One region of the Cytobacillus sp. FSL W7-1323 genome, then DNA from elsewhere that is predicted to be linked to it. Evidence: predicted binding sites of a transcription regulator. Region 1 holds the regulator's gene; each other region holds the start of a gene.

Region 1 (4,321 bases):
GTGGATTGAACATCGTTGATGTTCAGTGGTAGGAGAGCGTTCTAAGGGCGTTGAAGCTAGACCGTAAGGACTGGTGGAGCGCTTAGAAGTGAGAATGCCGGTATGAGTAGCGAAAGATGGGTGAGAATCCCATCCACCGAATGCCTAAGGTTTCCTGAGGAAGGCTCGTCCGCTCAGGGTTAGTCGGGACCTAAGCCGAGGCTGAAAAGCGTAGGCGATGGACAACAGGTTGATATTCCTGTACCACCGTATTCTGTTTGAGTGATGGGGGGACGCAGGAGGATAGGGTAAGCGCACTATTGGATGTGCGTCTAAGCAGTTAGAGGGACCATGAGGCAAATCCCATGGTCACATACCTTGAGCTGTGATAGCGAGGGAAATTTAGTACCGAAGTTCTTGATTCCACACTGCCAAGAAAAGCCTCTAGCGAGGAATAAGGTGCCCGTACCGCAAACCGACACAGGTAGGCGAGGAGAGAATCCTAAGGTGAGCGAGAGAACTCTCGTTAAGGAACTCGGCAAAATGACCCCGTAACTTCGGGAGAAGGGGTGCTCATTAGGGTGTTAAAGCCTTGATGAGCCGCAGTGAATAGGCCCAGGCGACTGTTTAGCAAAAACACAGGTCTCTGCGAAGCCGCAAGGCGAAGTATAGGGGCTGACGCCTGCCCGGTGCTGGAAGGTTAAGAGGAGAGGTTAGCTCACGCGAAGCTTTGAATCGAAGCCCCAGTAAACGGCGGCCGTAACTATAACGGTCCTAAGGTAGCGAAATTCCTTGTCGGGTAAGTTCCGACCCGCACGAAAGGCGTAACGATCTGGGCACTGTCTCAACGAGAGACTCGGTGAAATTATAGTACCTGTGAAGATGCAGGTTACCCGCGACAGGACGGAAAGACCCCGTGGAGCTTTACTGTAGCCTGATATTGAATTTTGGTACAGCTTGTACAGGATAGGTAGGAGCCTTAGAAGCCGGAGCGCTAGCTTCGGTGGAGGCGTCGGTGGGATACTACCCTGGCTGTATTGAAATTCTAACCCACATCCCTTATCGGGATGGGAGACAGTGTCAGGTGGGCAGTTTGACTGGGGCGGTCGCCTCCTAAAGAGTAACGGAGGCGCCCAAAGGTTCCCTCAGAATGGTTGGAAATCATTCGTAGAGTGTAAAGGCACAAGGGAGCTTGACTGCGAGACCTACAAGTCGAGCAGGGACGAAAGTCGGGCTTAGTGATCCGGTGGTTCCGCATGGAAGGGCCATCGCTCAACGGATAAAAGCTACCCCGGGGATAACAGGCTTATCTCCCCCAAGAGTCCACATCGACGGGGAGGTTTGGCACCTCGATGTCGGCTCATCGCATCCTGGGGCTGTAGTCGGTCCCAAGGGTTGGGCTGTTCGCCCATTAAAGCGGTACGCGAGCTGGGTTCAGAACGTCGTGAGACAGTTCGGTCCCTATCCGTCGTGGGCGCAGGAAATTTGAGAGGAGCTGTCCTTAGTACGAGAGGACCGGGATGGACGCACCGCTGGTGTACCAGTTGTCTTGCCAAAGGCATCGCTGGGTAGCTATGTGCGGAAGGGATAAGTGCTGAAAGCATCTAAGCATGAAGCCCCCCTCGAGATGAGATTTCCCATAGCGCAAGCTAGTAAGATCCCTGAAAGATGATCAGGTTGATAGGTTAGAGGTGTAAGTGTGGCGACACATGTAGCTGACTAATACTAATCGATCGAGGACTTAACCAAACAGGCGATTACTCAATAAATATCTTCTTCAACATTACCTAGTTTTGAGGGAACGATTCCCTTACAATTTCATAGTCCGGTGGCGATAGCGAGAAGGTCACACCCGTTCCCATACCGAACACGGAAGTTAAGCTTCTCAGCGCCGATGGTAGTTAGGGGCTGTCCCCTTGTGAGAGTAGGACGTTGCCGGGCAAGATAAAAGAGCACATCATTTGTATGTGCTCTTTTTTGTCGTGCTATAATGAATTCGTTTATTTAAATGGACAAATAACATCTACACAATCTAAACATAATATAAATTTAATGAATGAACCTATATTTCATACGTTTGAGATTTAGAAAAAAAGGGGAAAATTAATAATACTACTTCGTTGCAACATTTCACACAAATCATGTATAATTTATGTCAAATATAGTCAAAGTCAGATAGGGGGAGGCCGGGTGAAAAATATATCAGATATTATTGAAAAATATCTTAAAGAAGTCTTGGAACTTAGCGAAAGGGAAATTGTTGAAATTAAGCGGAGCGAGATCGCTGATAAATTTCAATGTGTCCCATCTCAAATAAATTACGTCATAAATACTCGGTTTACAGTTGAAAAAGGCTATGCTGTCGAAAGTAAACGTGGCGGTGGTGGTTATATAAGAATCACCAAAGTGCAAGCTTATGATTATGTTGATTTAATTAATCAATTGATTAGGATTGTACGTGATCGTATTTCACAAAATAGTGCTGAAAATATTATAAACAGATTAGTTGAAGAAGAGATTATTACTACTCGAGAAGCGAAGATTATGTTAAGTGTCATTGACCGTTCAGTTCTTTACTTAGAGTTACCCTATAGGGATGAGTTAAGAGCAAGGATGCTTGTTGCGATGCTAAATACATTGAAATATAAGTAGGCTGTAAAGTATGGAGGGGTGAAACAGATGATATGCCAAGAATGTAATCAGAGACCTGCGACTCTACATTTTACAAAAATTATGAATGGCGAAAAGGCTGAGTTCCATTTATGTGAAAAATGTGCCCAAGAACATGGGGATATGTTTATGTTAAATAATGGATCTGGATTTTCTATTAATAATCTATTGAGCGGATTATTTAATATAGATACAAGTTATGCAAATAACCAAGCTCAGTTAAATAAACAAGCGCAGGTAGTACAGTGTGAGCAATGCTCGATGACCTTTCCTCAATTTGTTAAAGTCGGGAAATTCGGATGTGCCCACTGTTATGAATCTTTCCGAGCACAGTTAAAGCCAATTATTAAAAGGCTTCATAGTGGTAATTGGAATCATAATGGAAAAATCCCTACAAGAATGGGTGGAGATATCCATTTGAAAAAGCAAATTGAGGATTTAAAAATAAACTTGAAGGAACTTATAACTAAAGAGGAATTTGAGAAAGCAGCAGAGACAAGAGATGCAATACGTCAATTGGAAAAAGAAATGAAAAACCATCTAGAGGGAGGGGAATGAACTTGTCTTTAGAAAGGTTTATCAATCAGGCTGTCAGCTCTTGGATGAGTGCAGAAGGTCCTGATTCTGATATCGTACTTAGTTCTAGAATCCGTTTAGCTCGCAATATTAAACAGGTTAATTTTCCAACAATCTTTTCCCATGATGAAGCTAAACGTGTGATAGAGATCATTAAAGCAAGAATGGAAAAATCGACTTTTGATACTTATGGTGACTTTTCGTTATTGCAAATGGATGATTTACAACCATTGCAAAAAAGGGTGCTGATGGAAAAACATTTGATTAGTCCTCATTTAGCAGAAAACGCTAGTCATGGTGCCTGCCTACTTACTGAAAATGAAGAGGTTAGCATTATGTTGAATGAAGAAGATCATATACGTATACAGTGTTTATTTCCAGGCTTCCAATTATCAGAAGCATTAGAAGTTGCAAACCAAATTGATGATTGGTTAGAAACTGAGATTGATTATGCATATGATGAACAGGTAGGGTATTTAACTAGTTGCCCAACGAATGTCGGTACAGGTCTCAGAGCATCTGTCATGATGCATTTACCAGGATTAGTATTAACTCATCAAATGAATAGAATCATTCCAGCAATTAACCAACTTGGATTAGTTGTTAGAGGAATTTATGGAGAAGGTAGCGAAGCATTAGGTAATATCTTTCAAGTTTCTAACCAAATCACATTAGGGAAATCAGAAGAAGATATTGCTGAGGATTTAAAAAGTGTTGTGGAGCAATTAATTTCGCAGGAAAGGTCAGCAAGAGAAGCATTAGCGAAAACCTCTAACATACAATTAGAAGATAGAGTCTTCAGATCCTATGGTATTTTATCTAATAGCCGAATCATTGAATCAAAAGAAGCGGCTAGATGTTTATCGGATGTTCGCCTTGGAATAGACATGGACTATATACAAGGCATATCAAAAAATATATTAAATGAATTAATGGTTTTAACACAACCAGGATTTTTACAGCAATATGCTGGAGGCCCATTACGACCGTTTGAACGGGATATTCGTAGAGCTTCTCTTATTCGAGAAAGATTAAAAATGGAAGATCAAGAGTTGGGAGGATGATGATAGATGATGTTTGGACGTTTTACTGAGAG
Region 2 (4,321 bases), 1.5 Mb from region 1:
AGGAAATTGGCAAAAGAGTCAAATACCAAATTGCTAGATGCTCAAGGTGCCGAATTAGATGAAACAACTGTTGCACTTTACAATCCGTTCACTGGTGATGAAAACCAACGTATGCGGGAATGGGCGGTTAAAAACAGACTACACACTTTTAGTGAATTAGAGTCGCTTGAGGCCTATTTACTTGCTTTAACCGAAAAGGATTGGCAAGCAGTAGCAATTGAGGATTGGCAAAAAGACAATGTAAAGGAAGTGACGATATCATGATTACAACATCGACTGTATGTGGTAAAAAGTTAGATATACAAGGACAGGATATGCTAACATTAGCTGATTATTCTTCTGAAGAAATCATTGGTCTTGTCGAAAAGGCATATGAAATGAAGCAAACGGATCATCAAGCCGAAGAGCCATTGAAGGGCAAAATATTGGGAATGATTTTTGAAAAGTCATCTACACGTACAAGGGTTTCCTTTGAAGCGGGTATGTTACAACTTGGCGGTCATGCCCTATATTTAAATAGTAATGATATGCAAATCGGTAGAGGAGAAACGATTGCAGATACAGCAAAAGTATTATCTAATTATGTTGATGGTATTATGATTCGTACATTTTCTCATGATATTATAGAAGAACTTGCAACACATGCTACTATTCCAGTGATTAATGGGTTAACGGACCAATATCATCCTTGTCAAGCACTAGCAGACTTGTTAACGATTAAAGAAGTAAAAGGACAATTAGCAGGTATCAGTTGTGTTTATGTAGGAGATGGCAATAATGTAGCTCACTCATTAATGATTGCAGCAGCAAAAGTTGGCATGCATATGACGATTGCATGTCCGAAAGGCTACGAACCAGATGAAAAAGTGGTTGCTTTAGCACAAGGATTTGCTGAAGTGACAGGTAGTAAAATTCTCGTCGAAAACGATGTGAAAAAGGCGGTTGATGGCGCTGATGTCATCTATACGGACGTCTGGACGAGTATGGGTCAAGAAGAAGAAAATGAAATGCGTTTACAAGTCTTTCATGATTATCAAGTGAACGAGTCACTAGTAGCCTGTGCAAAAGAAGATTATTTATTCCTTCACTGTTTGCCCGCACACCGTGGGGAAGAAGTCTCGGCGTCTGTTATTGACGGTGATCACTCCGCTGTTTTCCAACAAGCAGGCAATCGCCTTCACGCACAAAAAGCCTTATTAACTGAATTACTATAAGTTTCCTGAAGCATGAATTATTCTGTTCCTAGAATGGTTCGTGCTTTTTATCATTAGAAGAGAATTTAGGCAGTTTGAGGTGAGCAAAAAGGTATAGCTCTTCCATTGAGAGGAAAAATGGGCAAAGATAGCTGCGGAGTAAGAGTGATTTAAAAAGTACACCCAACAATAAAAGCGCCAAAGCCAGGCTTGCAATCTGATTTGAGTAAAACACAATACCTACAATTTCCTTTATGATTCCTCCTTCTCGCGGAAATAATAAAAGTGTAAGTTTGAAGGAGGTGCTCATTTTGGGACAAAATCGACAATTTAGAGCAGGGCAGAAAGCGCCGAATAATGGTAAATATATTGAAATTGGAGAAACTGGCAGTAATGTGAATAACCCACAAGTGGTAAGTCTTCGTGCGGGTGATCGATTTCCTGAAAACTCAAACCATAATCGATTATGGACTTATCAAAGAAAACCATAATAATGAAACCGATCAGATGCCATCCCAAAATGTGGATGGCTTTACATATGGTAGGAAATAATTTTATAATAAAACAAAGGTCAAAAAAGGTCAGGAGTGTGACTTGCGATTGGATATTAATCAAATGACAACCTCTTTGCAAGAAGGTTTAATGACTGCCAAAAGGATGGCGACAAATAAAGGTCACCAAGAGGTGGATACGGTGCACTTATTCCTTTCCTTCTTGCAGGAGGATCATCTTTTTACAAATATTTTAAGACGAAGTGATTTTACAATTGGAAATGTGAAACAATCATTGCAACATTTATTAGAAAGAAAACCCAGGGTTAGTGGAAGTGGTGTGGATTTAAATTCTTTTTATCTTACTAATGATTTAAGAAAAACCTTGTCAAAAGCAGAAGAATTAAGATTGCAATGGCAGGACAATTATATATCCATTGAACATGTTTTATGGGCAGTGATTGTGGCAAAGACGAATGTTACAGACCTCTTTTTAATGAAAAAGGAGGATATCAAACAAGCAATTGAAGAGATCAGGGGGAATCAAAAGGTGACATCACAAAACCCAGAAGGTACTTATGAAGTACTTCATAAATATGGTAGAGATTTAGTGGAAGAAGTGAAAACAGGGAAATTAGATCCTGTCATTGGCAGAGATCAAGAAATACGTAATGTAATTCGCATACTTTCAAGGAAAACGAAAAATAATCCTGTCCTCATCGGGGAGCCAGGTGTTGGTAAAACAGCAATTGTTGAGGGATTAGCACAGAGAATTGTTAGAAAAGATGTACCAGAGGGACTGAAAGATAAGACGATTTTCTCATTAGATATGAGTGCGTTAATTGCTGGTGCTAAATTTAGAGGTGAATTTGAGGAACGCTTAAAAGCAGTGTTAGCAGAGATTAAAAAGAGTGATGGTCGTATTCTTCTGTTTATAGATGAGATACATACAATCGTTGGAGCTGGTAAAACAGAAGGTGCGATGGACGCTGGTAATATGTTGAAGCCGATGCTTGCCCGAGGTGAGCTACATTGTATTGGCGCAACAACATTGGATGAACATAGAAAGTATATAGAAAAAGATCCGGCATTAGAGAGAAGGTTTCAACAAGTATTAGTAAAAGAACCTGATGTAGAAGACTCTATCTCTATTTTAAGAGGTTTAAAAGAGAGATTTGAAATTCATCATGGGGTTAATATTCATGACAGGGCTATTGTTGCAGCAGCTACTTTATCTGATCGTTATATTACAGATCGTTTTTTACCAGATAAAGCGATTGATTTAATTGATGAGGCATGTGCAATGATCCGGACAGAGATTGACTCTATGCCTACGGAGCTTGACGAAGTAACAAGAAAGGTAATGCTGCTTGAAATTGAAGAGGCCGCTCTGCTAAAAGAGTCTGATGAAATCAGTCAAGGTAGGTTAGAGAAACTAAGAGAAGAACTTACTAACTTTAAGGAACAAGCGAAAGAAATGAGAGCGAAATGGTTAACAGAAAAGGCTGCGATACAATCGATACAATCAAAACGAGAGCAGTTAGAAATTTTGAAAAGAGAGCTAGAGGAAGCTGAGAATAAGTATGACCTTAATAAGGCAGCAGAGTTAAGACATGGGAAAATCCCTGCATGTGAAAAAGAGTTACAACAATTAGAAGAAGAGGCGAATAATAAAGAAAATGATAACCGTTTATTACGTGAAGAGGTAACCGAAGAAGAAATTTCTGATATTGTATCGAGATGGACTGGTATACCTGTCTCTAAATTAGTTGAAAGTGAACGGGAGAAGTTATTGCGATTAGAGTCGATTCTACAAAAAAGGGTCATCGGTCAAAATGATGCCGTCACACTTGTCTCAGATGCGGTCTTAAGAGCAAGAGCAGGTATAAAAGACCCGAAACGGCCGATTGGTTCTTTTATTTTCTTAGGTCCTACAGGAGTTGGAAAAACAGAGTTGGCAAAGGCTTTAGCGGAATCTTTATTTGATAGTGAGGAACATATCATTAGAATTGATATGTCAGAGTATATGGAAAAACATGCGGTATCAAGACTAGTTGGTGCACCACCAGGGTATGTTGGGTATGAAGAAGGTGGACAATTAACAGAAGCGGTTCGCAGGAATCCGTATGCCGTCCTATTACTAGACGAAATAGAGAAAGCACATCCTGAAGTGTTCAATATTCTTTTACAAATGTTGGATGACGGAAGGGTTACTGATTCTCAAGGTAGAACAGTTGATTTTAAGAATACCGTCATCATAATGACATCAAATATAGGATCTCATATTTTGCTTGAACGCGATGAAGCGAAAGAGAAGGGTAATATAATAGAAGAAACTCGGAATAAAGTATTAGAAATGTTACGATCGCATTTCCGGCCAGAGTTTTTAAATAGAGTAGATGAGGTTATTTTATTTCATCCTTTAGGTAAAGAAGAGATGAAAGGAATTGTTGAAAAACTAATCCATGAACTACAACAAAGGTTAACTCATCAACAAATTAACTTAACGATAGATGATAAGGCAAAGGCTTTTATTGCAGAAACGGCTTTTGATCCCATATACGGTGCAAGACCATTGAAGCGTTACATGCAAAGAGAAATTGAAACAGTATTAGCAAAAGAAATGATTGCGGGAAA
Region 3 (4,321 bases), 740 kb from region 1:
AGGTGGACAATTTGGAGAAATACGTACAATGATGCAATATTCATTTCAAAGTGCCAACTTCAGAGGAAAAGCAAAAAAATATCGAGACCTATTAAGAGGGGTATTTATAGAAGAGCTTAGTCATATAGAATTAGTACAATCGACAATAAATCAACTTTTAAATGGTGCTGGTGGTTCTAGCCCAGGTAACCAAGCATTTGATAATGCTCCGTTAGATGATGTTATTCAAGATGGCGCAAATCCCCATCATTTCATTATAGGTGCTAAAGCATCCTTACCAGTTGATGCAGGAGGTAACCCTTGGAATGGTTCCTGGGTTTATGACCACGGTAACTTAGTAGCAAATTTAATCAATAATGTTTCTTTAGAATCAACTGGTGTACTTCAAAAATCAAGAATTTATGAGATGAGCAGTAATAAAACTCTAAGAGAAACAGTAGCTTTTCTTATGGTTAGAGATAATTCGCATCAAAATGCTTTTGCAAAGGCATTAGAAACATTAGGAGTTGATTGGGGAAAAGTCTTCCCTGTTCCTAACTACGACTTGAATAAATATCCTGAATGTAAGAAATATGTTGATATGGGCTTTCACAACGCTCAATTTAATTTCCGTTTAGATGATACACTTATTGGGGAAGTATTCACTGGAACAACACCTAGTAGAAATGGTGGGGACCTTTCAGTGACTGAACCACCTAAAGGGTTTCCCGTGCCAACAATGCCGGATATGCCAAATGAACATGCACCAGGTTTATATGATTTAGATAATTAGGGCCTTTTAGGCTCTATTTATTTGTTTTCGATAATTTCGTTCAAAACACTAAACCTGTATAAATTAGTTAACACCCACATAATCTAAAGGAAAATAGAGGTGAAGTGAATGCTTGCTAATTTTTTTAGAATATTTAATGCAATTGTATTATGGGCAATCGTTATTATTTTTCTACCTAAAAATTCGTTTAAAAGATTTTTACCAGTGACATTATTTTGCTCACTTCTTTTACTCATTGTCGAAATGTTAAGTCCAATATTTAATTGGTGGAAAGTAAAAGGTGGTTATAAATTTATGTTATTTGATGCATTAGCATTTATTTTAGGACCATTCTTCACGATAAATTTATGGGTGTTTCACTTTACTTATGGCAAATTCCCCTTATATGCTACTATTAATTTAATTATGGATGTTATTTTTGCCTATCTCTTAACTCCTCTTTTCGAAAAGATTGGGCACTTTAAACTCAAAAAATTCACACGAACTGGAATACTTATCCTTTACTATTTCCTTGCTCTTTTGAATTATGGCTTCCAAAAATACATTGAGGTAGAACCAATGGAAAATTAAGGATTTAGTATAAGGCTATTGCACACTTTTTCATCGTAGCTTAAATAATTAGTTATTACATGATTGTATTTTATTTAGATAAACATGCCATGGGGCTCTTTCCCTTTTGACCATCTTTTTTCTGGTAGTTAGCTTATGTATAACTTCATTCTTTAACTTTGAGAATTGCTCCTGAGATTGGTGACTTCTAGAAAACATATTGTAATGACTCTTAAACTTTCCTTTCCTTCAATTATCTTTTTTTCACCTCAAATATTAAAACTAACCTTCTTTTAAGCATTAGCGATAATCTATATGTAGGAATATTAAGAATAATTAAGGGATAATCGATTTATGAACTTCCGATTAGGGTAAATAAAATAGGAGATTTTTAACTTCGTCGGACAAAAGTCGAACTAAAATTAAAAATCTCCCATCATTTCTTATATTTTAAACATGTAGCGCCCTCGGAGGGAATCGAACCCCCATTTTAAGAACCGGAATCTTACGTGCTATCCGTTGCACCACGAGGGCATTTTTTATTATGTAGGAACACGTTTTTCTTGGTGTTACGAATATTAATTATATGGGAAAAACCCTTTATATGCAAGCATTCGTTGTTTAAAAGCAAAAATATGTGGGTATCATGGATACGAGGAAATCAACTTAGAAAAAAATGTCGAATAATTCTCTTGAAATAATCAAGCGATTCGTTTGACCTTAATTGACCAACCATGTATGATGAAACTACATACATTTACCAATGGCGAGGTATAAAATACCTTTCCAAAACTTTTTTGACCTTTAAAGGAGGAATTGGAAATGAACTTAATCCCTACAGTAATCGAACAAACAAACCGAGGGGAACGCGCTTATGACATTTACTCTCGCCTATTAAAAGATCGCATTATCATGTTAGGCAGTGCGATTGACGATAATGTGGCAAACTCAATCGTGGCTCAGCTATTATTCTTAGAAGCAGATAATCCTGAAAAGGACATCACGCTTTATATTAATAGCCCAGGTGGAAGTATCACTGCTGGTATGGCTATCTATGATACGATGCAATACATCAAACCAAATGTTTCAACAATCTGTACTGGTATGGCTGCATCAATGGGTGCATTCTTACTAGCAGCTGGTGAAAAAGGGAAACGTTTTGCGCTTCCAAACAGTGAAGTCATGATTCACCAACCACTAGGTGGCGCTCAAGGGCAAGCAACTGAAATCGAGATTGCTGCTAAACGCATCCTATTCTTACGTGAAAAATTGAACCAAATTCTAGCTGAACGCACTGGTCAACCTTTAGATGTTATTTCTAAAGACACAGATCGTGATAACTTCATGACTGCAGAAAGAGCACTAGAATATGGTCTTATCGACAAAATCATTACAAACAATACACCAGAAGAGAAAAAATAAGCATCACAAATAACAAAAGCCATCAGCATTTCATTTGCTGATGGCTTTTTGTTTGCTATGAATTAATGGTTGTTAGATCGACTGGGAGGTGAACGAAAAACGGTGAGATAAAAAAAGTAGAAATAGGGTGATTTGTAGAGTGGCAATTTCGCATTAGTTTTGAGTGGCAATCGTAACCGATATATGAGGAAAAATTGATCTGTTCGGTCTTCTTTTGTGATTTTCTATCTAGTTAGCTGCACAATTCCTCTTTGCTCCGGCTTCTTTGTGTTTTTCCATCTCAACCAAACCACTTGCCCCTATCATATCGATGCAAGTTGGTTGAGGACAATGAAACGCACCCCCATTGGTAGAAGCATCTAGCAATGGGGGTGCGCAGGTTATTCGTGTATTATACAGATTATGAAACAATGTCCTCTTGTAGGAGTGCAGTCAGTTTATTTAAGGCTTCGGTTTCATCGCTGCCTTCAGCGAGGAGGGTTACGGTGGAACCAGCACTTAGAGATAGGCTCATTAATCCCATGATACTTTTGGCATTTACTTTTTTTCCGCCTTTTTCGATAAAGAGATCTGCTGTGAAGCGATTGGCTTCCTGCACTAACTTTGCAGCAGGGCGCGCCTGTAAGCCTGATTTAATTTTGACTTCCACTTGTCTTTCTACCATGTCCTAACCTCCAAAAAACTTTAAGATTCCTTCCATTGCCCTGTTTTAATTTTTTCTGCAATTTCATCAATTTTTCTTAGGCGATGATTGATACCCGATTTGCTTATCGTGCCACCAGAGACCATTTCTCCAAGTTCCTTTAAAGTCACATCTTGATACGTAACACGCAATTCAGCAATTTCGCGTAATTTCTCTGGTAACACCTTTAGTCCAACGGTACTCTCAATATATCTTATGTTTTCAACTTGTCTTAAGGCAGCACCAATTGTTTTATTTAAATTGGCTGTTTCACAATTGACCAAGCGATTAACTGAATTTCGCATATCTCTAACAATGCGGATATCTTCAAATCGTAAAAGCGCGCTATGAGCCCCAATAATATTAAGGAATTCTGTAATTTTTTCCGCCTCTTTTAAGTAGGTAATAAAACCTTTCTTTCTTTCCAATGTTTTACTATTCAACCCAAAAGTATTCATTAATTTTGACAAGGCGTCATTATGCTCCTTATACATTGAAGCAATTTCTAAATGATAGGAAGAGGTTTCAGGGTTATTGACAGATCCCCCTGCTAAAAAAGCCCCTCTTAGATAAGCACGTTTGCAGCATTTCTTTTTAATTAAATCCATTGAGATATCATGGATAAATTGAAAGCCAGCACTAATAATATGCAGATCATCAAGAATCTTTTGTGCTTGCTCCATTAGTCTAACAATATACACGTTATTTTTCTTAAGTCTCATTTTCTTTCGAACAAGCAGCTCAACTTGCACATCATAATTCCTTTTGATCAGCGTATAGATTCTTCTGGCAATCGCTGCATTCTCCGTTTGAATATCTACAATTAACATTTTATTTGAAAAAGAGAGAGATCCGTTCATACGAATCAAAGCGGATAATTCTGCCTTTCCGCAACA

What was found. The regulator CtsR, encoded in region 1, represses protease genes until heat stress. The targets are predictions, from matches to a motif close to ATGGTCAATAAAGGTCAAACA.
Region 2: a site for CtsR is predicted at 1,761-1,781, ahead of clpB (ATP-dependent chaperone ClpB). Genes of this name have one in related genera too.
Region 3: a site for CtsR is predicted at 2,033-2,053, ahead of clpP (ATP-dependent Clp endopeptidase proteolytic subunit ClpP). Genes of this name have one in related genera too.

What each region holds. Positions count from the first base shown of each region.
Region 1 covers NZ_CP151998.1:101,286-105,606, forward strand. Annotated here, with positions in the region: rRNA gene MKX67_RS00530 (23S ribosomal RNA) at 1-1,728, shown strand, start outside; rRNA gene rrf (5S ribosomal RNA) at 1,804-1,920, shown strand; gene MKX67_RS00540 (CtsR family transcriptional regulator) at 2,170-2,631, shown strand; gene MKX67_RS00545 (UvrB/UvrC motif-containing protein) at 2,659-3,207, shown strand; gene MKX67_RS00550 (protein arginine kinase) at 3,210-4,289, shown strand; gene clpC (ATP-dependent protease ATP-binding subunit ClpC) at 4,296-4,321, shown strand, end outside.
Region 2 covers NZ_CP151998.1:1,585,585-1,589,905, forward strand. Annotated here, with positions in the region: gene MKX67_RS08190 (carbamoyl phosphate synthase large subunit) at 1-264, shown strand, start outside; gene argF (ornithine carbamoyltransferase) at 261-1,214, shown strand; gene MKX67_RS08200 (YjzC family protein) at 1,505-1,684, shown strand; gene clpB (ATP-dependent chaperone ClpB) at 1,794-4,321, shown strand, end outside.
Region 3 covers NZ_CP151998.1:3,930,792-3,935,112, forward strand. Annotated here, with positions in the region: gene MKX67_RS20015 (manganese catalase family protein) at 1-772, shown strand, start outside; gene MKX67_RS20020 (hypothetical protein) at 881-1,342, shown strand; tRNA gene MKX67_RS20025 (tRNA-Arg) at 1,784-1,855, opposite strand; gene clpP (ATP-dependent Clp endopeptidase proteolytic subunit ClpP) at 2,144-2,743, shown strand; gene MKX67_RS20035 (HPr family phosphocarrier protein) at 3,144-3,407, opposite strand; gene whiA (DNA-binding protein WhiA) at 3,428-4,321, opposite strand, start outside.